Regions from separate parts of the Arthrobacter sp. StoSoilA2 genome, predicted to be linked through region 2. Evidence: predicted binding sites of a transcription regulator. Region 2 holds the regulator's gene; the other holds the start of a gene.

Region 1 (14,994 bases), 240 kb from region 2:
GCCGGTCGCACCGACCACTACCACCACACCCGGAGTGCCCCTGCCCGACGAAAAAACCATAGCTCAGTATCCCATTCGGGCCGAGGATTTGACCCGGGGCGGAAGGAACAGCCCACGCCCCGTCCGGGCGGATGAGAGCGCCGGTTGCGAGAGTTTTTCGAGGATTTCATCGGCGGCTCGGCGGCTCGGCGGCCGGAGCGGGCGGCGCCATCCATGTAGCCGCTCCAGACTGTTGTGGTCTGTGCGCCTGCCCAGTGGATCTGGCCTACGGCTGGAGCGAGCAACCACCGTACTGGATCCAAGCGCTCGCATCGGCCTCAACCAGCTTCCGCGCTGCACTCAGGCAGGCCAGGCCCGCTCCCACAGCTGCCCGGGAACGGGAATAGAGCTGCCACCCGGTGGCCGGCGGCTCCCGCCGCAGCGTGAACGTATGCAGCTCTGCGTGGGCTCCAGATGGTCGAGCCTGCACCTGCCAGTACTCAACGCTGGCGACGTCCCCGGCGCCGACAGCTACGCGGTGCCGGCCTCGGGTGCGAGAGCCACTGCGGTTTCCTTTCTGTTGTTGCTGCCGGTCAGGCAGCTTTGACGAGGGGGAGTTCGTCCCAGTGGGTGGTGTATCTGGGGGAGAGCATGTCGCGTTTCATGGACCAGTCCGGCCCGTTTTTGATGCCGGCATGGCCCAGTCCAATGGAGCCACGGCCGTATCGTTTGCTGACCTCTTCGACGAGGATGCCGATGCCGCGTTCTTCGTGCGGGTTCTCGAACAATTCCAGGGGCTTCTGATTACCGGTCGGGCGGAGGTCGGTGACCATGATCCCGGCGCGGACGTACTTCACTCCCTCGTGGACCTGGGGGAGTAGGGCGTGGGCTGCCCTGGTCAGGAGCACAGGATCAGCGGTGGGCATCGGCAGCGCCAAACACGCCGACGGGAAGGACTTTTCGTTTGGGTTGAAGTGTGACGTCGCTGCGAACGCCGTCAATACCTTCGCCTGCAGGTCGTGTTTGGCCAAGCGGGCACTGGCCATCTGCGCGTAGACGCTCATGACCTGCCGCAATCCGGCACCGGTGGTGATTGGTGTGGAGAAGGACCGCGAGAAGATCAGCTGGTCCCGGCCGATGCGTTCTTCCTCCATGGGAATGCACGGAGTGCCTTGCAGCTCCAGAACTGTGCGCATCATGACAATGGAGAACTTGTCGCGGATCGCTACAGGATTAGCCCGGGTGAGGTCCAGGATCGAGAAGATTCCCATCGCGTTCAGGCGCTTGGTGAGTCTGGTGGCCACGCCCCAGATTTCGATCACCGACAGCTTCGCCATGAGTGCTTCCCGTTGCTCGACGGGTACAGATTCCCAGCGGCAGACGCCATCGAAGCAGGGGTTCTTCTTGGCCCATTTGTTGCACAGCTTGGCCAGCGTTTTCGTGGGCGCGATGCCCACACAGACAGGCACGCCAACGTGGCGCCTGCAGGCTTCTTTCATCGTCCTGCCCAGCTGCAGCAGCTCATCGGGTTCACCCTTGACGCCCAGGAATGCTTCGTCGATGGAGTAGACCTCCAGCCAGGCTGAATACCTGCCCAGCAGCTCCATGACCCTGGCTGAAATGTCCCCGTACAGTTCGTAGTTGCTGGACAGGGCCACCAGGCCCCATTCCTTGGCCCGGGGGCGCAGTTTGAACCACGGCTCGCCGAGCCCAATGCCCAGACGCTTGGCTTCCGGTGAACGGGTGACCGCGCAGCCGTCGTTGTTGGAGAGAACTATGAGCGGTTTACCCTCCAGCGCGGGATTGAAGACACGCTCGGCTGAGGCATAGAAGCAGTTCACGTCCACATGCGCTATCTCCTGCATCCGGCGCATGATTGCGGGCTTAGACATGGTGCAAACACCGTGTCGCAACGCCCCAGATGGTCAGGTCCGAGAGCGCTGGAACCTTGATGTCAGGAAAGTCCGGGTTGTCGGCCTGCAGGACGACACCGTGGGCGGTGATCCTCAGCCTCTTGATGGTCAGCTCGCCGTCAAGAACAGCGACAACGACAGATCCGTCCTTGGGCTCCAGTGCGCGGTTGACGATCAGCTCATCGCCGTCGCTGATGCCGGCCTGCTGCATGGACTGCCCGGTGACTCGGACAATGAAGGTACTGGTCACGTCCTTGATCAGGTGCTCGTTCAGGTCAATGCGACCGTCGAAGTAATCCTGGGCCGGTGAGGGGTAGCCAGCAGCAACCGCTACCGGTGCCATCAGTACAGCTACCAGAGAGAGTCCCGCATCTATCACACGGGGGCCAACTATCGCGCCCACAACACACCTTTTTTCGAATATATGTTCGAATTAAAGTGTACGCCGTTCCACCGACAGAATAGGGACTCCACCAAGTTGCCTTCGGTGACTTATGCCCGGGGTGTGTGACCGGCCAACCGGAGGTGACCGGCCACACTGCACGTTGGCCAGGACGGGGGGTTGTCCCCCTGTCCAACGTGCGTACGCACTGACCTGCGTACTCAGTCCGGACAAACTGTGCAGGCGGTGCGCTTGTGACGGGGGCCAGAAGCCACAGTCTGTTTTGCTAACAGAGATTCCGTGGCCTTTGAGCCCCGCGTCTACGTAGTGCGCGTTAGCAGAGGGTAGTGACGCGTTTTCTCAGAAAGCTTTCCTCGGTGGTGATTTCATCCAGCACTCCGGGACATCGAAGGCCGCGAAGGTTGCCGGCAGCTGATGCGCCAGAGCCGGTAGTTCGGCTTTGGCAGTAACCATCCTGCGCTGGAGGGCATCAAAGTCCACCAGGCTGTTGTTCCAGATGACAGCCTCTTCCGGCCAGCTCCGGATCCGGCGAGAAGGTCCGAGTTCCCGCCCGGTCGCCCCCTGGGGAGCCCCAAGCTTCTCAAAGAGTTTTCGCTTTTTGCGGCATGAACTTTTCCAATCCCGCACTCCTTTGACTGGAGACCCGACCTTGCCGGACGCAATCGGTCAGGCTCCGCAACATATGTTTGGCCGTCGGCTGTGGGGTCTGTCGGTCACTGTTCATTGGAGAGAATCCCTTGAAGTATCTGCTTGGGAAAATAACAGCCTTCGTTGCCGGATTAATGGTCGCTTTTGGTGCACTTTCAATGGGGGTGCTCCACCTAAGTCCATCGGCTCACGCCTACGAAGTAGCAACCAACCAGGCAAGCGTCACAGGTGGGGTCGCTGTTTTGACGATGCCGGGATCGGGCCTTACGGCTACGTACGATCAATCCGGACTGACCGATCTGGTGGGCAGGTCGACGCTCGATAGCAGGGGCTACGTTGCCTCTGATTTCATACCCGGCATTTCAAGCACCGCTCCTGGGGTGGAGTTCTCATCGAACCTGATCAACAACTGCCCAGCGGTTGGCACGTGCACAGGCTTGGGGACTATCACTATCGCTTTCAGCCAGCCGGCGCGGAATCCTGTGCTCAACATCGTGGGCCTCGGCGGATACGTTTTGAATGACGTAGGCAGCAACGGGAGCGTTGACAAGCAGTCCCAGCAGCACGCTGTGTTGAACCTCGCGACCTCGGGGTTGACCATGACCAAGCTCTCCGGTGGAAATCTTTCCGTCTCTGGAAACTCGATCACCACTACCAACGACAACGCCGGAACGGCGTGTAATACGAATGTGCAGACGGGCACGCCCGATCCCATCGACGCGCAGGCGACCGCTGGCTGCGGTTCGGTCCGTATCACTGGCATTGTGACCTCGTTGACGTTCAATGTCAGTGCTGTTTTTGTCCAAACTACTGCGGCCTTGCCGGGCTACACAGTCAATGACAGTACGGACCCATTGCACAACAGGGACAACTTTGTCATTGCGATGACGGTTCCGCAGGATTTTGGTGATGCGCCTGCTACTTACGATCAAAACAATGCTGCGCGGGCGGATCTGTCGGATGTGACGTTGGGGGCGAATGTCACTGAGGACAACGCGTCGGTGGCGAACGGCACGGTTTCGCCGAATGCGGGTGCGACGGCGGCTTTGGACCTGATGGACGACGGCGTGACGCTGGCTCCGATGGTGCAGGGTTCTACGGGTTATTCCACGACGGTGGCGATCAGCGGGGCGGGCAAGCCGGGCATGACGTGTGGGTGGGTTGATTTCAACAGGAACGGGATTTTCGACAGCGCTACCGAGCGGGCCTGCGCCTCGTTCGTGGCCGGTGCGACGTCGGCGACGCTGACCTGGGTGGTCCCTGCCGGGGTGGGTGCGGGGACGACGTATGCGCGGTTCCGGATCGGTTACACGACCGCCCAGGTCCAGGTCCCGATCGGTGCATCGGATTCCGGTGAGGTGGAGGATTACGTCTTCACTGTTGCTCCCTCGTCTGCTCCGGCGATCACGTTGGTGAAAACGGTGAACAAGACCACGCTGGTGGCCGGGGAAACGGCGACGTATACGTTCGTGGCGAAGAACACGGGCAACGTGACGCTGACCTCGGTGGTCATCACCGAAACCCAGTTCTCCGGAACGGGCACGATGTCGGCTTTGTCGTATGCCTGGCCTGGCCTTCCGGGGATCCTTTTGCCGGGGCAGTCCGTGACGGCGACCGCAACGTATGTGGTCACGGCCTCGGATGTGACCACGGGGTTGGTGACCAACACGGCGAAGGTCACCGGGAACCCGCCCCTGGGGTTGCCTGTTTCGGCAACCGATGATGCGCAGGTCACCGCGCCGGCTGCGTGGAAGATCAAGAAGAGCGCCACGGTCAACGGGTCCGTTCCCGCAAACCAGTCCGTGAGCCCTGGCCAGACCATCGTGTACACGGTGACGGCGTCCAGTATCAGCGGCACCATCACCGGGGTGGTGCTGAAGGACAACCTGGCAGAGGTCCTGGATGACGCGACGTTCGTGTCCGGGTCAGCGACCCTGGTCATCGGCACCGGAGCACCCGTGCCGGTGGCCAACCCCGTACCACCCTCCACGGTGCTGACCACGGCGGCGTTTACGCTGCCGGCCGGGCAGACGGCCACCCTGACGTACAGTGTGCTGGTCAAAGCCGGGGCGTGGAACGAACAACTCGTCAACGTCGTAACGGGCACCTCCACCACCACACCCCCGCAGACCTGCGCACCCTCTTCCGGAGCGGCCGGCCCTGACTGCACCACCACCCATCACACCCCGGCGAAGGTCCTGATCGAGAAGATCGGCGAGTCCTCCGGCGGGACCTGGGTGCCGATGGCCGGCTCCACCTGGGCGGTGCACGTCGATAACGCCGGCACCCCCGGTGCCGTGCTGGCCAGCCCCGCCGTGACGGCCGTGGCGGGGCAAACAGGCCGGTTCCAACTCGAAGGAATCCAGCCCGGAACGTACTGGCTTGAAGAAACCACCGCCCCGGCCGGCTTCAACCTCCTGGCCGAACCGGTGAAATTCACCATCGCCACCAACGGCACCGTAACCCTCGGACAAGGCTCCACGGGTCAAGGCTCCGCGGGTGGGGTGGTGACCAGCACCGACGCCGATGGTGACGGGATCTTCCTGCTCACGGTCCGGGACGTTCCGGCCCTGGAGCTGCCCGAGTCCGGCGGCATCGGCTGGTGGCCCTTCACCACCGCAGGATCGGCCCTGTTGCTGGCCGCCCTCGCCCTGGCCCTGGCCGCCAACCACCGCCGGCAGCAGGAATCCACGACCCCCCGGGACGAGCCGGTCACTACCTAAAGAAGAGTTCCCTCCTGGTCCTGTGCGTGTTGCGGGGCGGGGCGGTGCATGTCCATCTCCGAGTACCACCTGTAGGAAGAACCATCACGATGAAAGAGGAAAACACTGTGAGTAATCACCACACCGGGCGGCTTTGGAAGACCGCCGCCGCCACGATCGCCGGGGCGGTGTTGGCGATGTCCTTCTCCGTGGCCCCGGCTTCGGCTGCGCCCCTGGTTGACGGGGACATGACCGGTTCCATCACGGTCCATAAGTTCGAACGTCCCTCCACCCCGACGGGCCTGCCGAACAACGGCACGTCCGTGGACACCACCGGCCTGACACCGTTGGCCGGTATCGAGTTCACCATCGAGCAGGTCAACACCATTGACCTGTCCACCAACGCCGGCTGGGACGCCGCGCACAACCTCTCCAGCGTCTTCGCCCCGGCCGATCCCAACGGTTCGATCACCGGCGCCGGGTACACCCTGGGTGCTGCCCAGGTGAAGACCACCGACGCTGCCGGCACCGCAGCGTTCACCGCCTTGCCGGTGGGCCTGTACCTGGTGACGGAAACGAACTACCCGGCCGGTGTGACACCCTCGGCCCCGTTCCTGGTCTCCGTTCCGTTGACGGACCCGGATAACAACGACAACTGGATCTACGACGTCCACGTCTACCCGAAGAACTCCGTCGCCGGTGCTGAAAAGACCGTCACGGACGCCCCGGACGTGAAGCTCGGGGACCAGATCGACTTCACCATCACCGGTGACATCCCGAACGAAGACGTCATCGATGGCTACAAGATCGTGGACGTCCTGGACCAGAAACTGACCTACATCGGCGCGTCCGCGACCCTCGCTGACGGCACACCCCTGACCGCGGGCACGGACTACACCGTGAACTTCGACGCCGCGAACAACACCGTCTCGGTCATCTTCACCCCCGCCGGCCTGGCCAAACTGGCAGCCCACACCGACACCCGCGTGCAGGTCATGGTCAACACCAAGGTCAACACCATCGGTGAAATCGAAAACGAAGCCCTCGTTTACCCCAACGCTGCCAGCTTCACCATCGCCCCGGGCCAGCCCGGCGGCCCGGTCGTCACGCCCCCGGTCGTGACCAAGTGGGGCGAAATGACCCTGCAGAAGGTCAACGAGAACGGTGCAGCCCTTGCCGGTGCCGCGTTCTCCGTCTACACCAACGAAGCCGACGCGAAAGCCGGGACGAACCCGGTAGACCTCAACGGCCAGAGCGTCTTCACCGTCGCCGCGGACGGCACCTTGACGATCTCGGGCCTGCGTTACTCGGACTGGGCCAACGGCGCAGCCGTGGCACCCGGAACCCCGGACTACCGCACCTACTACCTCGTGGAAACCACCGCCCCGGCAGGCTACGAACTGCTCGCCGAGCCGGTGTCCTTCCTGATCAACAGCACCACCACCGGCGTCGGGATCGACCTGCAAGTCAAGAACATCCCCTCCAACAGCGGCTTTGAACTGCCGCTGACCGGTGGCGTCGGAACCGGCATCCTCTACGCAGCAGGAGCCCTCCTCGTCGCCGGCGCAGCCCTGATGCTCGTCCGCAACCGCCGCACCAACAACAACTAACACCCACTGCAGGGCGCCGCTACCGCGGCCCCCGCAGCAACCCCAAGTGGGGAAGAACGCCAACCACGCGCTCTTCCCCACTTGCATTCCCTTCTGCAGTCTCCACAACTGCCGCACTTTAAAACCGCCGCAGCCCTGTTGATGGTCAACTGCTGCGATACCGAGCCACATTCGGTGCATACGGAGCATTCCGGCGTCACAAAAATGCCGGCCAGTGCACAGCATCAACATGAATGGAACAACAGAACCTGAAGACTCCGAGGCACTCCTGAAGGACTTGGCCACGACGTCGCCCATCCTTGCGGCAAAGCTCGCCCGCCTGCCGGCTGAACAGGCGGCAATGATCTTTGGGGAACGGCCCGTCGAAGGCGGAATTCGCCCAGCAAGAGCGGGCGCGCCTGGCAGCTGAGGGGAATTCTGTCGGTGCTCTGTGTCAGAGTCTTTGTATGACTGCTCCACTTCTTGCCCACGCAACCGACTACGGACGAATGTACGCCCGCTCCACAACGGAGCAATTCTCTGTCCCCTCCATCACCACGGTGATAGGGCAGCAGGCGCACTCCCTGGACGGTTGGTTCAGTTATATGGGGGCAAGCAGCTTGGCCGCAGATCCCGAACTTCCAGCCTTGCTTGGCAGCCCGGCGAGGATCCGGCAGGCGGTCAACAAAGCTTCCAAGGCAGCTGAGATCTATAGGGACCAAGCTGCGGCAAGAGGCGATCGCGTCCACAATTACTGTGAGCAGGTGGCCTTGCGCGCGCTGGGTCGTCCGCATCGGATGCAGGAATGCCGTGATGAGCTTGCCTCCCACGGTGAGCAGGCCTTTGCAGCCCGCTTTGACGAATGGTGGGAGCTGTACAGGGTGGAGCCGCTGGCTCCGGAAATCACTGTCTGGAACAAGACTGTTGGCTATGCCGGCACGCTGGACCTCGTTGCGAGGATTAACGGGCGCATCTGCCTGATCGATTACAAGACCAAGGGCACCACCCGTGATGGCACTGTCAAGGCACTCGACGACAAAGTCGTCATGCAACTGGTAGCGGGAATGAAGGCGGAAGAGAGCCTCGTTGACCCGGTAGCGGGGGAGTGGGAGCCGTGGAAGTTTGGTGCGAATCCAATGCTGCTGGCCGTGGCTATCGGAGAAACGGAAGTAAGGCCTCAACGAGCAAACCCGGATGTCCTTAAGCACCATTGGTGGAAGTTCTGTGCTCTGAGGCGGGTGTGGGAGATGTCTGCCGATGTAACTGCGGCTGGGCAGGCACTCATGCCCGTCCCGCCGCCGTCGTTCGTCTCGCCCTCGTTGGAGCCCGCGTCGCCGTCGTCGGAGTCCGCCTCGCTGGTGCCTGCAGGCGCTGGGACCAGGGACAGCGGCAGCAGCTTGCACTCAACTAAACTGGCTTAGGCTCCGCAACAGCCGGACCAGAGTGTGACGATCGTGAGGACTGACAGCAGATGGCAATTTTGAGTATCCGAATCATTGGGGATCCGGTGTTGCGCACCGTAGCCGATCCCGTTACTGAATTCGGTCCGGAGCTCGCCAAGCTGGTAGCAGACATGATGGAAACCATGGAGGACGTGGAAGGCGCAGGCCTCGCCGCACCCCAGGTGGGCGTTAGTAAGCGGGTCTTCACCTATCGCATTGGCGGTGTAGAGGGACACATCATCAACCCGGTCCTGGAAAACAGCGAAGATTTCCAACCGGATGAAGTCGAGGGCTGCCTCTCCATACCCGGCCTTGGTTTTCCCGTGCGCCGTCACCGCGCAACGCGCGCCACGGGTGTGGACCTCAATGGCAATCCCGTAGAGGTTGAGGCCGAAGGTATGTTGGCACGTTGCTTCCAGCACGAGACCGACCACCTGGACGGCGTCCTTTATACGGACAGGCTGGAGGGCGAAGACCGAAAAGCCGCGCTGCGTGCCATCCGAAACGCCAACTACCACGCTGTGACGGAGCAAACCACATCCAAGCGGGCAAGCTCTGTTGGTTCCAGCTTTGGTGGCGGCAGTTTCGGGGCTCCCGAGTGAGGGTCCTCTTTGCAGGTACTCCGGCAGTCGCCGTCCCATCCTTGGATGCCTTGGTCAAGGCTGGCTTTGACGTCGTTGCTGTCCTGACCCGCCCGGATGCACCGTTGGGACGCAAGCGGGTTCTGACGCCGTCACCGGTTGCCGCCCGGGCCGAGGAACTTGGCATCGAGGTCATTCGCGCTGCCAAGGTGGACGCTGACACTACGGCCCGAATTGCTGAAATTGCTCCGGACGTCGCCGCCATCGTGGCTTATGGGGGACTCGTGCCTCGCGCTGCCTTGGGCGTTCCCCGGCACGGCTGGGTCAATCTCCACTTCTCGCTCCTGCCCGCGTGGCGTGGTGCTGCTCCGGTGCAGCGCTCCATCATCGCAGGTGACGACGTCACTGGGGCGGCTACCTTCCAGTTGGAAGAAGGGCTGGATACCGGCCCGGTGTTTGGGACGCTAACCGAAACCGTGCGCCCGGCTGACACCGCTGGTGATCTTCTTCAGCGCCTTTCCGTGAGTGGCGCCGTCCTCCTCAGCCAGACGCTGTCGGCCATCGACGCCGGTCAGGCGGCGCCCCAGCCGCAGACCGGCGAGGTTTCCCTGGCCCCCAAACTCTCGCTCGAGGACGGACGATTGGACTGGCAACAGCCAGCCCTTGCCCTGAATCGAAGGGCACGTGGCGTTACGCCTGAGCCCGGCGCGTGGACCACGTTGGAGGGTCAAAGGATCAAGCTTGAACCCGTGGGGCTCCGGCCCGACGTCAAGGACATTGCTCCCGGAGCCGTCCGGGTCGATGGAAAGTCAGTGCTGGTAGGCACTGGTTCCCATGCAGTGGAATTGGGGCGGATTCAACCCGCCGGCAAAAAGATGATGTCGCCGGCCGACTGGGCCCGCGGCTTGGCTGCACCTGAGAAAGTGGTATTCCAATGAGCGAGTCCGGCCGGCGAGGCCCCAACAACAGCGGGAGCCGGGACGGTGGCGGACACGCCAATCGTGGAGGCCGTAGCGACAGCAAGCGCAATGCCCAGGGCAGGGAACGAAACAGGGGGCCCCAGCGGGGTTACTCCAATAACGCCCCGTCGCAGCGCACGCGTCGTGCTGATCCTGCGCGTTTGGTAGCTTACGAAGTCCTCCGCGCCGTTGCGTCGGAAGACGCGTATGCCAATCTTGTCCTTCCTGCCAGAATCCGGGAACATCGGCTGGACCGCCGCGACGCTGGTTTTGCAACCGAGCTGAGCTACGGTGCATTGCGGGGACAGGGCACCTACGATGCCATCCTGGCCCGCTGCGTGGACCGGCCCCTCGAACAACTCGACCCAGCGATCCTTGATGCCTTGCGCATCGGCGCACATCAGCTGCTTTCCATGCGCGTTCCTGCCCATGCTGCGCTGGACCAAACCGTGGGCCTTGCCCGCGCGGTCATCGGCGCCGGGCCGTCTGCGCTCATCAACGCCGTCTTGCGGAAAGTCACCGCCCACACCATGGCCGAGTGGATGGACGTCCTGCTGGAGCAGGAGACTGACGAGACCAGGATTGCTGCCCTGCGTCACGCACACCCGGAATGGATCGTCCGCGCACTTCGACAGTCGTTGGTGAACCATGGAAGATCCAAAACCGAGATTGAAGCCCTGCTGGAGGCAGACAACGCGGCGCCTGTGGTTAATCTGGTTGCTCTGCCAGGGCTGGGGAACCTTGAGGAAGCTTTCGAAAACGGGGCTGCGGCCGGAGAGCTGGTAGAGGACTCCGCGCTGTCGGCCGGAGGCGACCTTGGCAGGCTCGAGTCGGTCCGGAGGGGAACTACCCGCGTTCAGGATGTCGGCTCACAACTCGTAGCCCGCGCAGTTGCAAGCGTCGATCTGGGAGCCCCTGCCCGCGAAGGAGAGCGCTGGCTGGACTTGTGCGCAGGGCCGGGAGGCAAAGCTGCATTGCTTGCCGCCCTGGCTCACCGTGATGGCGCCACCTTGCTCGCCAACGAGCCTGCACCGCACCGCGCCAAGCTGGTCCAGCAGGCGCTGTCTGCGGTACCTGCGGAATCCTGGACGGTGCGGACCGGTGATGGACGGGAGGTTGGCGGCGAACAACCCGACTCCTTTGACCGGGTATTGGTGGACGTTCCGTGCAGTGGTCTTGGTGCCTTGCGCAGGCGTCCCGAATCACGGTGGCGCCGTGCACCCAAGGACATCGCGGACCTTGGTCCGCTGCAGCGAGAACTCCTGGTTTCGGCTATCGACGCCGTCAAGCCCGGAGGCGTTGTGGCCTACGTGACGTGTTCACCCCACCCGGCGGAAACCACAGCCGTCGTGGGTGATGTCCTCGGAAAGCGTGATGACCTTGAGCTGCTCGACGCCGGCAAGGCACTGGACGCTGTAAGCCTCACCGGAAGCCTTGGGGCCGGGCACGAGCTTACGGCCCAGCTTTGGCCGCACGTTCACCACACGGATGCCATGTTCATGGCGCTCATCCGCAAAAAGTCCTAGCTCCGCAAAAAGCCCTGGCTCCGCAAAAGTCCTGGCTCCGCAAAAGTCCTAGCTCCGCAAAAGTCCTGGCTCCGCAAAAGTCCTGGCCCGCCACCCCCGCTTGAACACAAATCGATAAAACACCTGACCCAAAGGGGCTGCCTTGTCTCAGTGCTGTATCAACCCGAGCATCCTGTCCGCAGACTTCGTTAACCTTGAGGCGGAGCTGCAGCGGATCGGCAACGCCGATGCCGTGCACGTGGATGTCATGGACAACCACTTCGTTCCCAACCTGACGCTTGGCCTGCCGGTGGTACAGCGGATCCAAGCCGTCAGCCCGGTTCCCTTGGACGCACACCTGATGATTTCAGATGCTGACAGGTGGGCACCTGCCTATGCGGACGCAGGCCTCGCGTCGGTGACGTTCCATGTCGAGGCTGCCATGGCGCCTGTCAAGCTTGCCCGTGAACTGCGGGCCCGTGGTTCAAAAGCGGGTATGGCATTGCGGCCCGCCACTCCGGTTGAGCCGTATTTGGACATGCTCAGCGAACTGGACATGCTCCTGATCATGACGGTTGAACCGGGCTTTGGTGGCCAGTCCTTCCTGGATATCACCTTGCCCAAGATCCGCCGCGCCCGCGCAGCCATTGACGGATCCGGAATCGGCGTGGCCATTCAGGTGGATGGCGGGATCACCGAGGAAACCATCCTTCGCGCAGCTGAAGCAGGCGCAAACGTCTTCGTGGCAGGCTCAGCTGTGTACGGGGATGAAGACCCTGCCGCGGCAATCGATCGGCTCCGAGCGGCCGGGTCCAAGGCAGCAATGGCGGGCGGCTCGGCGAAACCGTGACGACCGTCATCAGATGTTACGAAGATTGCGGGGAATAGCTCAGGCATCTCCGCAGTTGTGGCAGAATAGCAACACACATACGTGCTCCGGGGTCGGTGTAAGTCCGAACCGGCGGTTATAGTCCGCGACCCGCGCGCCTTGGGATCCAAGTCATTGGAATCCCGCTGGCAAACGGTTGAACCGGTGGAATTCCGGTACCGACAGTTAAAGTCTGGATGGGAGAAGCACGTACAGTCATGCTGTGTGCGTCCTTAGGGACGCCGCGCAGTGCGCTGTCGTACACCCCCGGAGCCATCGCGGCTTACTGGGAAGGAACGGCATGGACTTTCTGCGATGGCTCTTCGAAGCACAGATTCCCGTTGGAGGATCTGCGCTTGTCTTACGCGAAGTGCTTGGCAACATCTTTGGGCTCGCCAGCGCCCTCGGCGGAATGCGCCGCAAAGTCTGGGCGTGGCCTGTAGGCATTCTGGGAAATATCCTCCTGCTGACGGTCTTCCTCGGCAACGTTTTCGGCGCAGCCACCCCGGCAACCCTATGGGGACAGGCTGCACGGCAGATCATGTTCATAGCGGTGGCCGTCTACGGTTGGTACCGCTGGCAGCAAGGGCGGCAGGCCAGCAACCAGGGACGCGCAATCGTCCCGGGCTGGGCCAGTAACAAAGTCCGCATCGCCCTCCTTGGGGCAATGGTGGCCGGAACGGCCGCCCTGACACCCCTCTTCGACGCGCTGGGCTCCTACCCGCCCGTGTGGGCTGATGCCTGGACCTTCACAGGTTCCCTGCTGGCCACATACGGTATGGCCCGGGGATGGACCGAGTTCTGGCTCATCTGGGTGGCCGTTGACATAGTCGGCGTCCCGTTGCTCTTCAGCGCCGGGTACTACGCCAGTGCCGTCATGTATCTTTTCTACGGATTCTTTACGTTGACCGGTTTCTTCGTGTGGTGGCGGGCAGAGAAGCGCGAACGTGCCACGACCGTCACGGCCCCTGCTGTAGTAGGAGTCGCTCCGTGACTCTGAACCCCAAACTCTTCAATACCGCCGAGGCTGCGGCTATGGATGTGGCCCTTGCAGCTGCCTTGGGCGGGCCGCGTGGAGCAAACCCGTTGGTGGGCGCCGTTGTGCTCAGCCCCGGAGGAGAACAGCTCGCCGTTGGCTACCATCGGGGAGCCGGCACAGCCCACGCCGAGGCAGATGCCATTCTTGAGGCACGCCGTCAGGGCGTGGATCTTGCAGGAACCACCATGGTGGTCACCCTGGAGCCCTGCAACCACGTGGGCCGCACCGGTCCCTGCGCACAGGCCATCATTGAGGCCGGGATCTCCAAGGTGATTTACGCCGTCGATGATCCCCACGATCCCGCCGCGGGCGGTGCCCGCACGCTGCAAGCCGCGGGAGTCGACGTCGAATCCGGCCTCGGTGCCGACAAGGCGTTTGACCTCAATCGGGAATGGTTCGACGCCGTCGCAACCCAACGTCCGTTCGTCACCTTGCACATCGCCCAGACGCTGGACAGCCGCATCGCCGCAGTGGACGGTACCAGCCAATGGATCTCCAGTCCTGAGTCCCTCGCGGACAACCACGGATTGCGGGGCCTCATCGATGCGATCCTGGTGGGCACTGGCACGGTACTTATCGACAATCCACGTCTGACGGCCCGGGCATCCGACGGCAGCCTCGCGCAGCGCCAGCCGCTCCGCGCCGTCATGGGTTTGCGGGACGTTCCCGAAGACGCTGCAGTACGCGGAACCGATGGCCGTTTCGTGCACCTGCAGACCAGGGATCCGGCGGAAGCGCTCAGCCAACTGTTCCATCAAGGCGTCAGGCACCTCATGGTGGAAGGCGGTTCCAGCATCCTCAGTACGTTCCTTGCTGCTGGATTGGTGGACGAACTGATCGTCTATCTTGCTCCAACCCTATTGGGATCCGGAACGCCTGCGCTGAACGACCTCGGCATCACCACGCTGGCCGATGCCCAACATTGGGCCTGGGACGATGCCGGTGGCGGGGCTGTACAGACCCTCGGCAACGACCTTCGGCTGCATCTGCGGTCAATGAGATCAGCGGTCGCCACAGCAGCGGCCAGCACAACCAAGAATTCCATTCCGCGCAGTGAAGCTGCGGAATACGTCACAGGAGGACACTGATGTTTACCGGAATCGTTGCCGAACAGGGCACCGTCCTGGGTATTGACCGCGACGGCGATGCCAGCGCGACGTTGCGGCTGAAAGCCCCGACCAGCACCGAGGGCCTGGCCCTGGGAGGTTCCATCGCAGTCAACGGAGTCTGCCTCACCGCAACCCGGATTGACGGGCAGGATTTCAGCGTCGACGTCATGGGGGAGACCCTGGTCCGCACCACCATCGGCGAGTTGGCCGCGGGCGACACCGTGAACCTCGAGCGCTGCGTCCCTGCTGGCGGGCGC
Region 2 (14,994 bases):
GCCTGAACGCGCTCAACATCGGGTTCAAGGTAGATGACCCGCGCGATCGGAACGGCCGCCCGGATCCGTTGCTCGGCGTCGTCAATCACGCGGGCAATTGCTTGACCGGTATCGGCTGCACCCATGGTGATCTTGGCGGCAACCAGCAGTTCTTCCGGCCCCAGGTGCATGGTCTTGAGATGGATGATCCGGGTGCCATCCGCCTGCAGTGCCTCGGTGATGCGTGCGACGTCGTCCTTAGTGGCCGATTCACCCAGCAGGAGCGATTTGGTCTCCACAGCAAGGATGACAGCGATGGCGACAAGCAGCAGGCCGATCATGGCCGTACCCAAGGCGTCCCACACGCCGTCGCCGGTTACGAGGGTCATGCTGACGCCGAACAGGGCGAACACCAAGCCCAGCAAGGCGCCGAAGTCTTCAAGGAGGATGACCGGCAGTTCGGGCTGCTTGGCATTGCGGATGAACTTGGCCCACGTCTGCTTGCCACGGATATGGTTCGATTCCACGATGGCGGTTCGGAAAGAGAACGACTCGGCAATGATGGCGCCAACCAGGACGGCCAACGGCACCCACCAGAAGTCGCCTTCGATGCCATGCGGGTGCTGGAACTTCTCCCACGCCTCGTACAGGGCGAAGAGGCCACCCACGCTGAAGAGGACGATGGACACGATGAACGCGTAGATGTACCGTTCGCGGCCGTAGCCAAAGGGGTGCTCGGGGCTTGCCGCACGCTGTGCTCGCTTGCCTCCTACCAGGAGAAGGATCTGGTTGCCGGAGTCAGCCACTGAGTGAATGGCCTCAGCGAGCATGGACGATGACATCGTCAGGACGAACGCAACGAACTTCAGGACAGCGATGGTCAGGTTCGCGGCGAGGGCCGCCACGATCGCTTTGGTACCGCCACTTGCAGCCACGAAAGCTTCACCTCTTCGGTTTTGGGAAAGATTGGAATGGGCCAAGAAGAGTCGTCATCGTGACGATCTTGCAAGAAACACCGTACCGGGCGTCAGGCTATTTCTGCATTCCCGACCCGGGCGCCTTGCTGCGAACGGGCGCTTGCATAGAGGCAAACGGTGGCCGCTGTACCCAGGTTCAAGCTCTCCGCCGCCCCATAGACAGGAACGGCTACGCGGTGATCCGCAAGCGCCAATTCGGCGTCGGACAATCCTTGTGCCTCATTGCCGAACAACCAGGCCGTGGGCGCTTCAAGGGCATAATCAGAGGCGACATCGCCGTTTCCGAGCCTCCGGGCAGCATTCTCGTCCTGGAGCTGGTCAAGGTTTACCGTCCCATATCCGTCGGCGGCCAGGATCCCTATACCCAGTGCCCGGCAACGCGTGACGAGATCTTCAACATCAGCCCCCAGGACCACCGGCAGGTGGAACAAGGAACCCGCCGTGGACCGTACCGCCTTGGGATTATAGATATCCACGCTGGAACCCGTCAGGATCACAGCATCGGCACCAGCGGCGTCGGCCGCGCGCAAAACTGTGCCCGCATTGCCGGGGTCCCGGACCTGGCACATGACCGCAAGAAGGCGAGGACCGGCGTCGAGCACTGATTCAAGGCTGACATCCACAAAACTGCAGACAGCAACGATGCCCTGCGGGTTGACGGTGTCCGCCATGGCGGCCAGGACGTCGTCATTGGCCAGCCGAAGCTGTGTTCCTTCTGCAAGGTCTGCGAGTTCCGGGAGCCGCTCCAGGCATGCCTCGCTCGCAAAGACTTCATGCACGACGGCGGAACCCCCTGCCGCAATGCGCTCCCGGTGAAGGGTCAAAGCCTCGCGAACCGCCTGTGGACCCTCAGCCAGGAAACGGCCGCGCTTTAAACGGGCCGGGCGCCCGGCAAGCTTGGCAACGTCCCTTACCCGATCTGCTCGGGGGTTGGTCATCGAAAAGTCTTGCGGGCGCCCGGTTTGGTTCATATAAAGAACTTTAGTGGCAGTTGCGACTAGTTCTTGATCTGCTGGCGGGCTTCGCCGCCGGCCGGCTCGAAGCCGGCAGCCTTTGCAGCCTCAACCGTGGAGAACCAGTATTCAGCAGCAGTGTTCTCGTACCAAGTGGAACCCGGTACGTGGTACTTCTTGGACTCAGCGTTGCCCTTGATGGCGTGGCCTTCCGGGGCACCTTCGCCTTCAACGGCAGCAATAGCGCCATCGATGGCGGGCTTCTCAGAGACAGAAGCCTTGACAGCCGTTGCGGTAGCAGCAGCCGGAGCAACCTTGGCAGCCTTCGGTGCAGCAACCTCGGCCTTGGCAGCCGGAGCAGACGTGTCGGCAGGCAGGGAGGCCTTGGCAATGTTCACCAGAGCGGCGAATGCGTTGGCGTCCGAAACAGCCAGTTCGGCCAGCATGCGGCGGTCAACCTCAACCTCAGCGGCCTTCAGGCCCTGGATCAGGCGGTTGTAGGTGAGGCCGTTGGCGCGGGATGCAGCGTTGATGCGCTGGATCCAGAGGCGACGGAAGTCGCCCTTCTTCTTACGGCGGTCGCCGTAGCTGTACACAAACGAGTGCAGCAGCTGCTCTTTGGCCTTGCGGTACAGGCGCGAACGCTGACCGCGGTAACCCTTGGCGCGTTCGAGGATAACCCGGCGCTTCTTGTGGGCGTTTACCGCCCGCTTCACACGTGCCACGTGCGTACTCCTTCAGAAATCTTTATCCCAAGCTGCTACTGCCGGAAACCCGGCCGGCCTGAGAAGGCTTTTGGTGTAGTCGGCCGCTACCGGATGGCAGCAACCAAAGAACTTGGAACTTAGACGCCGAGCATCTTCTTGATGACCTTGGCATCGCCCTTGAAGACGATCTTGTCGCCGGCGAGGCGACGGGTCAGTGTGGAGGACTTGTGCTCCAGGTAGTGGCGGCGGTTGGCCTGCTGACGCTTCAGCTTGCCGGTGCCGGTCAGCTTGAAGCGCTTCTTAGCACCGCTGTGGGTCTTCATCTTCGGCATGGGAACCGATCTCCTTACGTATCCACGGACAAAGTCCGCAGTTCTTTCGTGCAGCCGGCCTACAAGGGCTGGCGTGCTGGTTGCTTGCCGTTGGAGGCCAGGGCCTCCGGGGCGTTGAACTAGTTGGTCTTGCGTGATGCAGGCTTCGGCGCAGCCTTGGGGGCTGCGGGCCGAGCTGCCGGCTTGGGAGCTGCCGGCTTGGCGACGGGCTTCGGAGCCGAGGGAACTGCAGGCTTCGGGGCAGCTGCCGGAACAGCTGGCTTCGGAGCTGCGGGTGCAGGGGCTGCTGCCTTGGGGGCCGGTGCTTTCTCCGCTGGTGCAGCCTTCACAGCCGGGGCTTCCTCAACCACGGGTGCTTCTTCGACTACAGGAGCTTCCTCAACAACCGGAGCCTCCTCGACTACGGGAGCTTCTTCAGCTACGGGCGCTTCCTCGGCTTCTTCAACAACCGGTGCCTCTTCAGCAACGGGGGTTTCAGCTGCGGGAGCCTCGACAGCCTCCTGCTTGGGCTCTTCTTCGGAAGCAAGCAGGCCTGCCGGAAGAAGGTCGCCCAAGGTCTGCGTCAACGGAGCCTGGTCACCTGTCGTGTCCACGCGCCCGGATGCCTTGGCCTCATTCTGGGCCTTGGCTTCTGCACGCTGGGCTGCACGCCGGGCTTCAGCCTTGGCTTCGGCCTTGTTCTTCAGCGGACCGATCACCATGACCATGTTGCGGCCATCGATGCGTGGGCTGGACTCAACAATGCCCACCTCTGCGACGTCTTCAGCAAACTTCTGAAGCAGGCGGATGCCCATCTCCGGACGCTGCTGTTCGCGGCCGCGGAACTGGATCATTGCCTTGACCTTGTCACCGGCGCCGAGGAAGCGAAGTGCATGTCCGCGCTTGGTTTCGTAGTCGTGCTTGTCGATCTTGAGGCGGAAACGGATTTCCTTCAGAACCGTGTTGGTCTGGTTCTTGCGGGCCTCACGCGCCTTCACGGCAGCTTCGTACTTGTACTTGCCGAAGTCCATCAACTTGCAAACAGGAGGCTTAGCCTGCGGGGCAACTTCAACGAGATCGAGATCGGATTCGGCAGCAAGACGCAGGGCGTCCTCGATGCGGACGATTCCTACCTGTTCGCCGGCAGGGCCGACCAGCCGCACCTCGGGGACGCGGATACGCTCATTGATTCTTGGCTCGCTAATGTTAAAGCTCCTGTGGTTGTGGTGAGTTTCACCGGCAAATAGAGAAGGCCTCCAATTGCTGGTGCAATCGAAGGCCTCAAGGATCGGGTGTGCTCCCTTGAAGGGGGCACGCACTCCAGAGGCTACGCCTCGGTGTGTCCGACCAGTACCCGGCAACCTCTTGTTCCGTGAAGGAATCCTGTTCCCCGGAGGGAAAACGGCTGACGCGGGTGGGAGAGAACTCCGCTTGCAAACTGAAAATCAATTCTACAGAAATAACCCGCCAAGCGCACATTGCACGGGGCGGGAGCATTTAATGCGAATAACGACTTCCAGTCGGTCTGTGACAAGCTTACCAGTATGAGCACTGAAGACAGCAATTCGCGCAATTCCTACTCCAAGGACGCCGACACAACCACAGCTGCGGCCCCCGCGGCCGATTCCGGGGTCTCCCAGCAGATCCGTGACATCGCGGAAGTTCCGGCTGTAGAAGTCATCACCACCGGCGCGGTCCACCTGATGAGCGCCGCCGCTGTGAAGGTCGGCCTCGCCGATGACCCCAACGCAGAAGACCTCAAAGACCTTGACGAGGCCCGCAAGCTCATCACTGCATTGGCCGGCCTCGTAACGGCGGCCGCCCCCGAAATCGGTTCGCAGCATGCCGGGCCCTTGCGTGATGGACTGCGCTCCCTCCAGTTGGCATTCCGCGAAGCTTCCCTTATCCCTGACGCGCCAGGCAAAGGCCCGGGTGAGAAGTTCACCGGGCCGGTGAACTAGCCAGGAACTGCCCAAAGTACCTACAACGGCGGCCCGACCACATATGTGGCCGGGCCGCCGTCGTCGTTAATGCCGCCGACACAGGGATTACGGCGAACATTTAGCGATGCTGGAGCTACACCTGGCAATACAGGAGCTAGACCCTGGCAATGCTGGAGCTACACCCGGGCGCGGCGGCGCCGGGACATGAGGGCGAAGCCCGCGATGCAGAGTACGACTCCGGCGAAGCCGACGGAAGCAAAACCTCCGGACGGCCCTACATGGTCAATAAATATCCCGGCAAGGGGTGCGCCGAACGCAATCCCGGCCGTCAGCGCGGATCCGTACCACCCCATGGCCTCGCCGCGGCGTTCCTCATCGACAAGGTCCGCCACCTTCTCCGATGACGCAGACAGCACTGGAGCGCAAAGAAGGCCGGGGAGAATCGAGAGCACCGCCAGCGTCCAGGTATCGTGTGCGAAACCCATTGGGATGGTGAGCGCGGCCATGCCCAACAACAGCAGCATGGGAGAGACCGGACGATTCATGGCACCGTAGATGAGGCCGCCCACAACCGATGCCGCACACCAGAAAAAGAAGACGATGCCAATCTCGTTCTGGTGTCCGCCGCGCTCCAACAGGCCAACAATGCTGACGTCCGAACCGCTAAGTACCATCCCCGATCCCGCAGCTACGGCGAAAAGCGCTGCAACGGAAACCGTAAACCAGGTGAAATTGCGGGCCACGCGGTTCCGAAGTCCGGCTGTACGGGAGATGGCTGCCGGTGCCATTTCAGACGCCGCCTCCTGCACGTGGCCCGGTGCGGAGGCGACCATGGCTGCCTCGGCGGCGGCAAGGTCCGCAGCGGCCCGTGCCGCGGATTCCTCCGGAGTGCACTTGGCATCACTGCGGGTCGGAGGGTTGAACCAGATCAAGAACAGGCCGGCCACGGAGACAGAGATGCCCACCGCGGTAAGTCCCACGGCCGAGAAGCCGCTCGTTGCGACGATCGCGCCAACAGCGGGACCTATCATGAACACGAGCTCAGTGGCGATGGAATCAAGCGCAAACGCGGAGCGTCGCTGGTCTCCGTCCACCATGACGCCCAACGATTGACGCACCACGCTGAAGATAGGCAATGTGAACAAGCCCCCCACGAAGACCAAGGGAAGCAGCCAGGCGTACGGGACATGCGGAACAAGAGACCAGATCACTGTTTCCGAGATGACGGAAGGGATCAGCGCCTTACGCAGGCCCACCATGTCAACGCGCCGACCACGCCAAGGCGCCCCCAAGGCAATACCTATGGTCATGACGGCGGCAGCAGCGCCCGCGGCGGCGTAGCCCTGCCCCAGCGACAGGACAATGTGCAGCGTCAGGAGCACGCCAGCCGCTGAATGCGGAATACGGGCGACCATGCCCACCAGCAGGAGCCGCCGGACAGGGCGGATGGAAAGCATCTCCTTGTAGAGAGCGAAGTTCACGGGCTAATTCCTCTTGTTCCCCCGGGGCAGTCCCCGGTGGACGGGTACTGCCGTTAGTGCCGCCCAGGCTCCTGCGCCGCACGTTGCAGTTTTACTTCAATGGAATCGACGCCCTCGGCAAAGGATTCCAGCTGCGCCCACGCCTCGTTCAGGTCAGCCACCAGCGATTGGACGGCAGCGGCGTCGAGTCCGTCCTCAAGGAACAGCACTATCCGCAGTTCCGGGCCAGCGCCTCCGCCCGGGACCGTGCGGCCGTCCGCAGTCAGGGAGGCGACGCCACCACCGGCCTGTGTTTCGAGCCGGCGCACCGCCGGAAACGACTCGGCCTGTGAAGCGAGAGCAAACTCCAGTTGATCATCAAGGTATGACGGCGTCCAGTCCCGCTGCTGAGCCAACGCCCACATGGCTGGCCGCCGAACCACGAAAGTGAACGTTGAACCGGGGTCCAACACCAGCAATTGAGCGCCTTCGGAAACGGCCGAAAGGGCCGCCCTTGCCGCATAAACAGCTACGGGCCGGGCCTCTGCATGCCACGATTCAAGAGCGGCGGCCGTGGTGAAGACCGGCATTGCCTTCCGGCCATCAGGCGCCTTAAGTGTGACTAATGCCATATCCGCCTGCTTGTCCGCGTGCAGCCCGCCAACGCCTTCGGCTTCCTCGGCGAGCTGGGCTATCACGGGAACAAAGACCCTGGCGGTAGCGAGTGAAGCCAGGACGTCTGCCTCACTGCCCGTACCGTTCAGCAGTGCAGCAACGGCCGCGAGGTAACCGGCATCAGCCGTGCCGTCGTCGTCTTCGAAATTGTGGATCCTGGCATCGTCACCACTCAGGCTCCGGCCTTCCCAAGGTTGCCCCGCGGAGTCGGTGGCTCCCCCGGCGCCAGCCAAGGCAGCAGCAATGTGGCCCGGAAGTTCGCGTCGTCCGGCATCGCGGTTGCCCGGGTGGTTCTCCGGGCCGGAATCTGTGGGACGTGAAGCAGCCATCAGCGGCGACCGGCTACATCCAGGGCTTCGGGCAGAGTGAAAGCACCTGCATAAAGGGCCTTGCCAACAATGGCACCCTCGACGCCCAAGGGCACGAGTTCGCGGAGCACGCGAAGATCCTCAAGGCTGGAGATACCGCCTGAAGCCACCACGGGCTTACCCGTTTTCTGCACCATCTGGCGCAGCAAATCAACGTTCGGGCCCTGCAGCGTTCCGTCTTTGGTGACGTCGGTGACCACGTAGCGTGCGCAGCCAGCGTCCTCCAGGCGGACAAGAACTTCCCAGAGGTCGCCGCCTTCTTTGGTCCAGCCGCGACCAGCCAGGGTGGTACCACGGACATCGAGGCCGACGGCGATCTTGTCACCGAAGCGGTCAATGGCACGCCGTGTCCACTCAGGGTTCTCCAGTGCTGCCGTACCGAGGTTTACCCGCTCCACGCCCAAATCCAGGGCGCGTTCCAGCGACTCGTCATCCCTCAGACCGCCGGACAACTCAACCTTTACGTTGAGCTGGGAGACGACCTCGCTGATGAGGTCCGCGTTGTTGCCACGGCCAAAAGCGGCGTCGAGGTCCACCATGTGCACCCACTCAGCACCGGCGTTCTGCCAGTTCAAGGCAGCTTCCAGAGGCGTACCGTAGCTGGTTTCCGAGCCTGCCTCGCCTTGCAGCAGGCGGACTGCCTGGCCATCAACGATGTCGACGGCGGGGAGGAGTTCCAGAACGGACTGGGCAGAGGTGGTCATGTGTGTCCTAGGAGTTGATGGGGACGCGAGGCGTTCAGTTGCCCGGCAGCGTCAGGAGATAGGCGGCAAGCAGGGACATCCCCGCCAGCACATAAAAGGAAACGGAAACCCACAGTGGCTTCTTCTGCTGGTGGAAGGAGATACCTCCACCCACCAGCACGCCGGCAAGGCCCATAAGCACTACCGACCACACTTAGGCTGCACCACGATCGTCCGCTGCCGGACCTTGTGCCACCTTGGCTTCAGGTTTGCGAAGCCCGTCCACCCAGTTGCGCAGGAGGCGTGCCCCGGCATCTCCGGATTTCTCGGGGTGGAATTGGGTGGCGCACAGGGGGCCATTTTCAACAGCAGCGATAAAGGGGGCTCCGTGCTCGGACCACGTCACCAAAGGTGGAGCCATCCGGGGCTGGACGACGTCGAAGTTCCACTCCTGCACGCCGTATGAGTGCACGAAGTAGAAACGTTCCTGTTCGACGCCCGCGAATAGCTTGGATCCTTCAGGCACGTCCACCGTGTTCCAACCCATGTGGGGAACCACGGGGGCGGGAAGGAGCTCAACTTTGCCCGGCCATTCGGCCATCCCCTCGGACTCGGTTCCGTGTTCGACTCCGGCCTCGAAGAGGACCTGCAACCCAACGCAGATCGCCAGGACAGGCCGTCCACCCGCGACGCGGCGGCCAATCATGCGGATGGCATCGACGGCCTTGAGTTCCCTCATCACCGTTTCAAAGGCACCCACGCCGGGGACCAGCAGCCCGTCGGCATTCAGTACGTCCTCAGGCTTGGAGCTAAGAACCACCTGGGCGCCTGCACGCTCAAGGGCGCGAACAGCCGAACGGACGTTGCCTGAACCGTAATCCAGCACCGTAACCGTGGGCTTGCCTTCGGGAGACTCCGGCTTGACGGTAGCCGAAGCGTCAATAACCGCACCGTCCTTCAGGATTTGCCCGCTCATAGCGCCCCCTTGGTGGATGGAATGCCCTCCACGCGGGGATCCGACTCCACTGCAGAACGAAGAGCCCGGGCAAAGGCTTTGAACTGGGCCTCGACGATGTGGTGGGGATCCCGGCCTGCGAGGACGTTCATGTGCAGGCAGATACCGGCGTGCAACGTGATGGCCTCAAAGACGTGACGGGTCAGCGAGCCTGTGAAGTGGCCACCGATCAGGTGGTACTCCTGCCCTGCAGGTTCTCCTCCGTGCACCAGATACGGGCGTCCCGAAACATCCACGACAGCGTGCGCCAAGGCCTCGTCCAGAGGAACCGTTGCTTCGCCGAAGCGGCGGATTCCGGCTTTGTTGCCCAGGGCAGTACGCAAAACCTCACCAAAGGCAATGGCCACATCCTCCACCGTGTGGTGGGCATCAATGTGGGTGTCACCCGTGGCCTTGACGGTCATGTCAATCAGGGAGTGCTTGCACAACGCCGTCAGCATGTGGTCATAAAAGGGAACCGTGGTGCTGATGTCCGAGACACCGGTGCCATCCAGGTTGATCTCCACCAGGACGGAGGATTCGCTGGTGGTGCGCTCCATGCGCGCAGTGCGGTCAGCGGACGGCTTGGCGCCGGTTTCGCTCATTGGGACGTCCTTATACACGAAGAATGGGGTGGGTCTATTGACAAGTTTAGTTGGGCTGGGACGCAGCGCTGTCCAGAAGGGCTTCCAGGGCCTCCAGGAAGGCCGTTGTTTCCTTTTCTGTTCCCGCAGTCACCCGCAGGTGCCCTGGAATACCGACGTCGCGGATCAGGACTCCCGCATCCAGCAAGCCCTGCCAGACTGCGTGCGGGTTCGAAAGCCCACCGAAGAACACGTAGTTTGAGTCCGAGGCCGCAGGCTTGAGTCCCATTCGGAGGAGCTCGGTCACAATGCGGTCCCGCTGGACTTTGATGTCTTCGACGTCGGCCATGAGCGCTTCGCGGTGGTTCAGGGCGGCCAGAGCCGTGGCTTGTGTGACGGCTGAAAGGTGGTAGGGCAGCCGAACGAGCCTGATGGCATCGGTGACCTCAGGCGCGGCAGCCATGTAGCCCAACCGGGCACCTGCCAAGGCAAAGGCCTTGCTCATGGTGCGCGAGACGATCAAACGCTCCCGCCCGGGAAGCAGCGTCAGTGCGCTCGGGGTGTTGTCGTGCGCGAACTCGTGATAAGCCTCGTCCACGATGACGATTGCCTGGCTGGCCTCGCCGGCTTCGTAGACGGCTTCGACCACGTCCAGGCCCAGTCCCGTTCCCGTGGGGTTGTTCGGCGAGCACAGGAAGACGATATTTGCGCCGGTCTCCCGCACCTGGGCAGCCGCAGAAGCCGCATCCAGGCCATAGTCATCAGCCCGCACCCCACGGACATACTCAGTGTCCGTGCCACTGGCAAGCAACGGGTACATGGAATACGTGGGAGGGAATCCCAGCGCCTTACGCCCCGGACCTCCAAAGGCCTGCAAAATCTGCTGGAGGACCTCGTTGGAGCCGTTGGCTGCCCAGATATTCTCCGCGGAAAGCCCGTGTCCGAGGTAATCGGCAAGGGATTCACGGAGTTCCGTGAATTCGCGGTCAGGGTACCGGTTCAGGCCAGTGGCCGCGGCGGCAACAGCCTGGGTAATCGCCGCTTGCACATCTGCCGGCACGCCATGGGTGTTCTCGTTGACGTTGAGCAAAATGGGGACGTCAAGCTGCGGCGCGCCATAAGGGCTCAATCCACGCAGGTTGGTCCGAAGGGGAAGTCGGTCAAGTCGCTCAAGCTGGTCACTCACCAAGACAGTTTAAGGTGCCGGTGCGACTGCGGAGTAACTGTGACGCCAGAGACGCTGGCCCCTCGCCCCTGGCCGCTCAATTGGCGGGAACGAACAGCTGCTGGCCGGGCTGGATGCGTCCCCCGCGGAGATCGTTCAACTGGATGATTTCCGCGATGACATCACGGGGGTCCCGCTCCGGCGCGGCCGCACCGGCGATGCCCCACAGGGACTGCCCTGGCTGGACGGTAACCGTAACTGCCACCGGCGGCTGCAGCTGGGCTTGGGAATCAGAAGCTTTGGCCGGGGAGTTGATGAAGCCGGCAAGGCTCAGCAGCGCGGCAAGGAGCAGCATGACGGGAATTCCAAAGAAGACGATCCTGCCGCGTTGGGTAAGCCGGAGACGCGCAGGAGCCGGAGTGTTGCGGAATTCGTGGAACGTAGAGATTGCGGACATGAGCTGAGCCCTTCTGAGCGATTGCCTGCATCGGATGCCCGTTGCCGGCTGCCAATTCCTTGTGTTCGCCGAGCCCGGCCCCGAATGTTCGAACACTTTCTTCGAACATCCGAACCGCGCTCAACCTTTATAGAACACATATTCGAACCTTGCTATGACATTTTTAGCACTTATCATCGAACGGTGTCGAGACTCGCTAGAACGAATGTTTGATAAACGCCTGTGCCTGGCCTAGGTTTGAGTGAAGAAACAGGCACTGTTTCAGTGGAACAGGAGGGTCTGACATTTTTTCGGATCCCACATCCCCGGGCACACTTCAGACCGTGGCCGGGCGGAACGGAAGGGCATTGGCGAACATGGCAGCGAAAGCCACCGGCGGCGGGGCACCCCTGCGGAGCCAGCAGCCTCAAAAGAGTCCCAAAAGCCTGACTGTCCGGCAGAAGAAAATCCTGGAAACCATCCAGCGGTCTGTCAATGACAACGGGTATCCGCCCAGCATGCGCGAAATTGGCGACACCGTGGGTCTCGCGAGCCTCTCCAGCGTCACGCACCAGCTCTCCCAGTTGGAGAAGCTCGGCTACTTGCGCAGAGATCCCAAGCGCCCCCGCGCCATGGAAGTACTCATGCCTTTGACCCTTGACGGCGGGACAATTCCCGGAGTGGAAGCAGCTACTACACTCCGCAGCGCAGGCGGACTCGCCGTGACGGAACTGGCCAGCGCCAGCGACACCGCGATGGTACCCCTGGTTGGACGCATTGCTGCCGGTGGGCCCATCCTCGCCGACCAGACTATTGAGGATGTCCTGCCCCTGCCCCGGCAACTGGTGGGCCACGGCGAACTGTTCATGCTGAAGGTCGCTGGGGACTCAATGATCGATGCCGCAATTTGTGACGGTGACTGGGTGGTTGTCCGCCGCCAGAATGACGCCATCAACGGCGATATCGTGGCAGCGCTCCTGGATGACGAAGCCACGGTAAAAACCTTCCGCCAGCGGGACGGCCACACATGGCTGCTCCCCCAGAACACGCAGTACGAACCGATACTTGGAGACCAGGCCACCATCATGGGCAAGGTCGTCTCGGTACTGCGCTCCCTCTAGGGAGTTCGCCTACGTTTTCTTTGCGCCCAGGCGTTCCAGGACGCCGCGCACCACGTTGCGGTCCGTCGTTGCCCAAAATGGCGGCAAAGCGGCACGCAGGAACCCGCCGTACCGTTCGGTGGAAAGCCGTGAGTCCAGGACGGCCACCACGCCTTTGTCGCCGGTGGAACGAATGAGGCGTCCTGCTCCCTGTGCAAGACGAATTGCCGCATGCGTAGCCGACACCGCCATGAACCCGTTGCCCCCGGACTGTGCAACGGCCCGTGAGCGTGCGGTCATTAGCGGGTCATCGGGCCTCGGGAACGGAATGCGGTCAATCACCACAAGGCGGCATGAACCGCCAGGGACGTCGACGCCCTGCCACAGGGACATGGTGCCGAAGAGGCAGGTGTCCGGTTCATCGGCAAATTGCTTCACCAGTGCTGCCATGGTGGATTCTCCCTGGCAGAGGATGTCCACATCCAGCCGTGGGCGCATGGCATCTGCAGCTTCTTCGGCCGCCCGACGCGATGAGAACAGGCACAGGGCTCCCCCACCGGATGCACGGATGAGGTCTTCAAGCTCATCCAGGGCCTCGGGTGAAGTGCCCCTGCCGGGCTTGGGCAGGTGCTTGGCCACGTAGAGCACACCCTGCTTCGGATAATCAAAAGGTGACCCGACGTCCAACCCGGTCCAGCTTGGCGCCCCATCTCCAATAAGCCCCAGGCCACCGGCTGCGGGTTCAAAGGCAGATCCAATGGCCAGCGTGGCAGAAGTAAGCACCACTGTGTGCCCCGCGAAAAGGCCCTCCCGCAGGCGGCCGGCAACGCTAAGCGGGGCGATGTTGATCAGTGCGGGCGCGGTCTCGTCCGGGTGTGAGTATCCCTGCTGGGGATCGAAGGTGCTGTTTCTGGAGAACCACACCACTTCACGGTTCTCCTTGGCTGCGAGCATCCGCTCGCACAGTTCCAGAATGAGCATGAGCCGTGAGCGCGCAAGCTGCCTCCCGCCGTCGACCGCGTTTGAAGAGTCGGTTTTCGAGTCGGACAATGCGGCGCGTGTGGCATCGCGCAGCTGGTCCAGGCAGTCCAGTTGTTCGTCGTTTAGCCCATTGGGCAGCAGTCCGTTGGGGACACCGGCAATGGCCATGTCCAATCGATCGGCGGCCGCGTTCAGGGCGTCTACGGTAATAGCGGTGTGTTTGCGCGCGCTCGAAGCCGCAGCATGCACCATTGCCACGGACAGCTGACCTGTCACAGCTCCCGTGACCCGGTCCTGCAGCTCATGTGCTTCGTCAACCACAACGACGTCGTACTCGGGCAGGACAGCAAGGCCTTCGAAGGCACTGACGGCCAGCATGGCATGGTTGGTCACCACGACGTCAGCCTCAGCCGCCCGGGCCCGTGCCTGCTCGCTGAAGCATTCCTCGGCAAGCGGACATTTTTGCGCTCCCAGGCACTCCATGGACGTCACGGAGACCTGCCTCCAGGCGCGGTCGGTGACACCCGGCATCAGTTCATCGCGGTCGCCAGTGGCCGTCTTTTCGGCCCATTCACGGAGCCGGACCACTTCCTTGCCCAATTGCGACGACGGGCCGCCAACCGCCGCTGCGAAATGGGGAACGCTGGTGTCCTCACCCAGGGAAAAAAGTTGCCCCTCGGACGGCTCTTCGCTGGGGAAGCCGCCCTCCAGCTTTTGCAGGCAAACATAATTTGCCCGGCCCTTAACGAGCGCCACGTTCACGGGACGCTCAAGGGCCGGGCTTATGGTCTCCAACAGCCGGGGCAGGTCCCTGCCAACAATCTGCGTTTGCAGGGCCAAGGTAGCGGTGGACACAAGCGTCGGTTTGTTGCTGTCCATGGAATGGGCGATCAACGGAATCAGGTACGCCAAGGACTTACCCGTTCCCGTTCCAGCCTGGACCAACAAATGTTCACCGGACTCGATGGCCTTGGTGACTTGCCTGGCCATCTCGTGCTGGCCTGAACGGCTTTGACCGCCCATCCCGGCAACAGCTTTGTCCAACAGTTCGAGGGTGAACTTCTCCCCCACCGACTCGACGACGTCCGCCGCCACCTTCTCAACCATTGCTGACGAATGACTCCAGTTCGGCCGCCAATCCCTCACGGACCATGGCCACCACGCGGGTTCCGTTTTCCTCGTGCTCGAGGCTCAGGATTTCCGAATCGGAGTTGTGCAGCTTGTTGACCATGTCACCGCGGTCGTACGGGATCAACACTTCGAGGCGGACTCCCGGCCGGGGAATGGACCGGCTGATCTCTTCCAGGAGCTCAGGAATGCCCTGGCCTGTGCGCGTGGAAACCACGGCGTGCCGCGGCTCCTTCTGCTTCAGGCGTTCCACTACGAAAGGATCAGCCACGTCCACTTTGTTCAGGACGATGATTTCGGGGACCTTGCGGGCGTCGACCTCGGTGAAGACAGCACGCACTGCCGCGATTTGCCCTTCCGGGTCGGGATGGGAGGCGTCCACGACATGCAGGATCAGGTCTGCGTCGGCTACTTCCTCCAGCGTGGAACGGAAGGCTTCCACCAGTTGCGTAGGCAGCGAGCGGACGAACCCAACGGTGTCGGCCAGCGTGTAGCCGATGCCGTCCGGCGTTTGCGCCTTCCTGACCGTCGGGTCCAGGGTGGCGAACAG

The links. Region 2 encodes LexA, which represses DNA repair genes until DNA is damaged. Its sites were predicted from a motif close to TCGAACANNTGTTCGA; they were not measured.
Region 1: umuD (translesion error-prone DNA polymerase V autoproteolytic subunit) is a predicted target of LexA. The motif match lies at 2,309-2,324, and genes of this name have one in related genera.

The regions. Positions count from the first base shown of each region.
Region 1 is NZ_AP024643.1:2,011,416-2,026,409, forward strand. Features, by position in the region: gene LDN82_RS09230 (NmrA/HSCARG family protein) at 1-60, opposite strand, end outside; gene LDN82_RS09240 (Y-family DNA polymerase) at 573-1,871, opposite strand; gene umuD (translesion error-prone DNA polymerase V autoproteolytic subunit) at 1,864-2,295, opposite strand; gene LDN82_RS09250 (GEVED domain-containing protein) at 3,102-5,666, shown strand; gene LDN82_RS09255 (SpaH/EbpB family LPXTG-anchored major pilin) at 5,774-7,255, shown strand; gene LDN82_RS09260 (hypothetical protein) at 7,485-7,664, shown strand; gene LDN82_RS09265 (cytochrome) at 7,702-8,655, shown strand; gene def (peptide deformylase) at 8,706-9,278, shown strand; gene fmt (methionyl-tRNA formyltransferase) at 9,275-10,195, shown strand; gene LDN82_RS09280 (transcription antitermination factor NusB) at 10,192-11,742, shown strand; gene rpe (ribulose-phosphate 3-epimerase) at 11,885-12,571, shown strand; FMN riboswitch at 12,649-12,803, shown strand; gene pnuC (nicotinamide riboside transporter PnuC) at 12,891-13,583, shown strand; gene ribD (bifunctional diaminohydroxyphosphoribosylaminopyrimidine deaminase/5-amino-6-(5-phosphoribosylamino)uracil reductase RibD) at 13,625-14,716, shown strand; gene LDN82_RS09300 (riboflavin synthase) at 14,716-14,994, shown strand, end outside.
Region 2 is NZ_AP024643.1:1,774,949-1,789,942, reverse strand. Features, by position in the region: gene LDN82_RS08245 (cation diffusion facilitator family transporter) at 1-914, opposite strand, end outside; gene LDN82_RS08240 (RNA methyltransferase) at 1,007-1,927, opposite strand; gene rplT (50S ribosomal protein L20) at 1,954-2,634, opposite strand; gene rpmI (50S ribosomal protein L35) at 2,754-2,948, opposite strand; gene infC (translation initiation factor IF-3) at 3,068-4,246, opposite strand; gene LDN82_RS08220 (DUF1844 domain-containing protein) at 4,472-4,888, shown strand; gene LDN82_RS08215 (MFS transporter) at 5,047-6,351, opposite strand; gene LDN82_RS08210 (SseB family protein) at 6,405-7,334, opposite strand; gene priA (bifunctional 1-(5-phosphoribosyl)-5-((5-phosphoribosylamino)methylideneamino)imidazole-4-carboxamide isomerase/phosphoribosylanthranilate isomerase PriA) at 7,334-8,077, opposite strand; gene LDN82_RS08200 (hypothetical protein) at 8,112-8,252, opposite strand; gene hisH (imidazole glycerol phosphate synthase subunit HisH) at 8,271-9,032, opposite strand; gene hisB (imidazoleglycerol-phosphate dehydratase HisB) at 9,029-9,655, opposite strand; gene LDN82_RS08185 (histidinol-phosphate transaminase) at 9,702-10,820, opposite strand; gene LDN82_RS08180 (LysM peptidoglycan-binding domain-containing protein) at 10,897-11,256, opposite strand; gene lexA (transcriptional repressor LexA) at 11,613-12,356, shown strand; gene LDN82_RS08170 (ATP-dependent DNA helicase) at 12,366-14,423, opposite strand; gene hflX (GTPase HflX) at 14,416-14,994, opposite strand, start outside.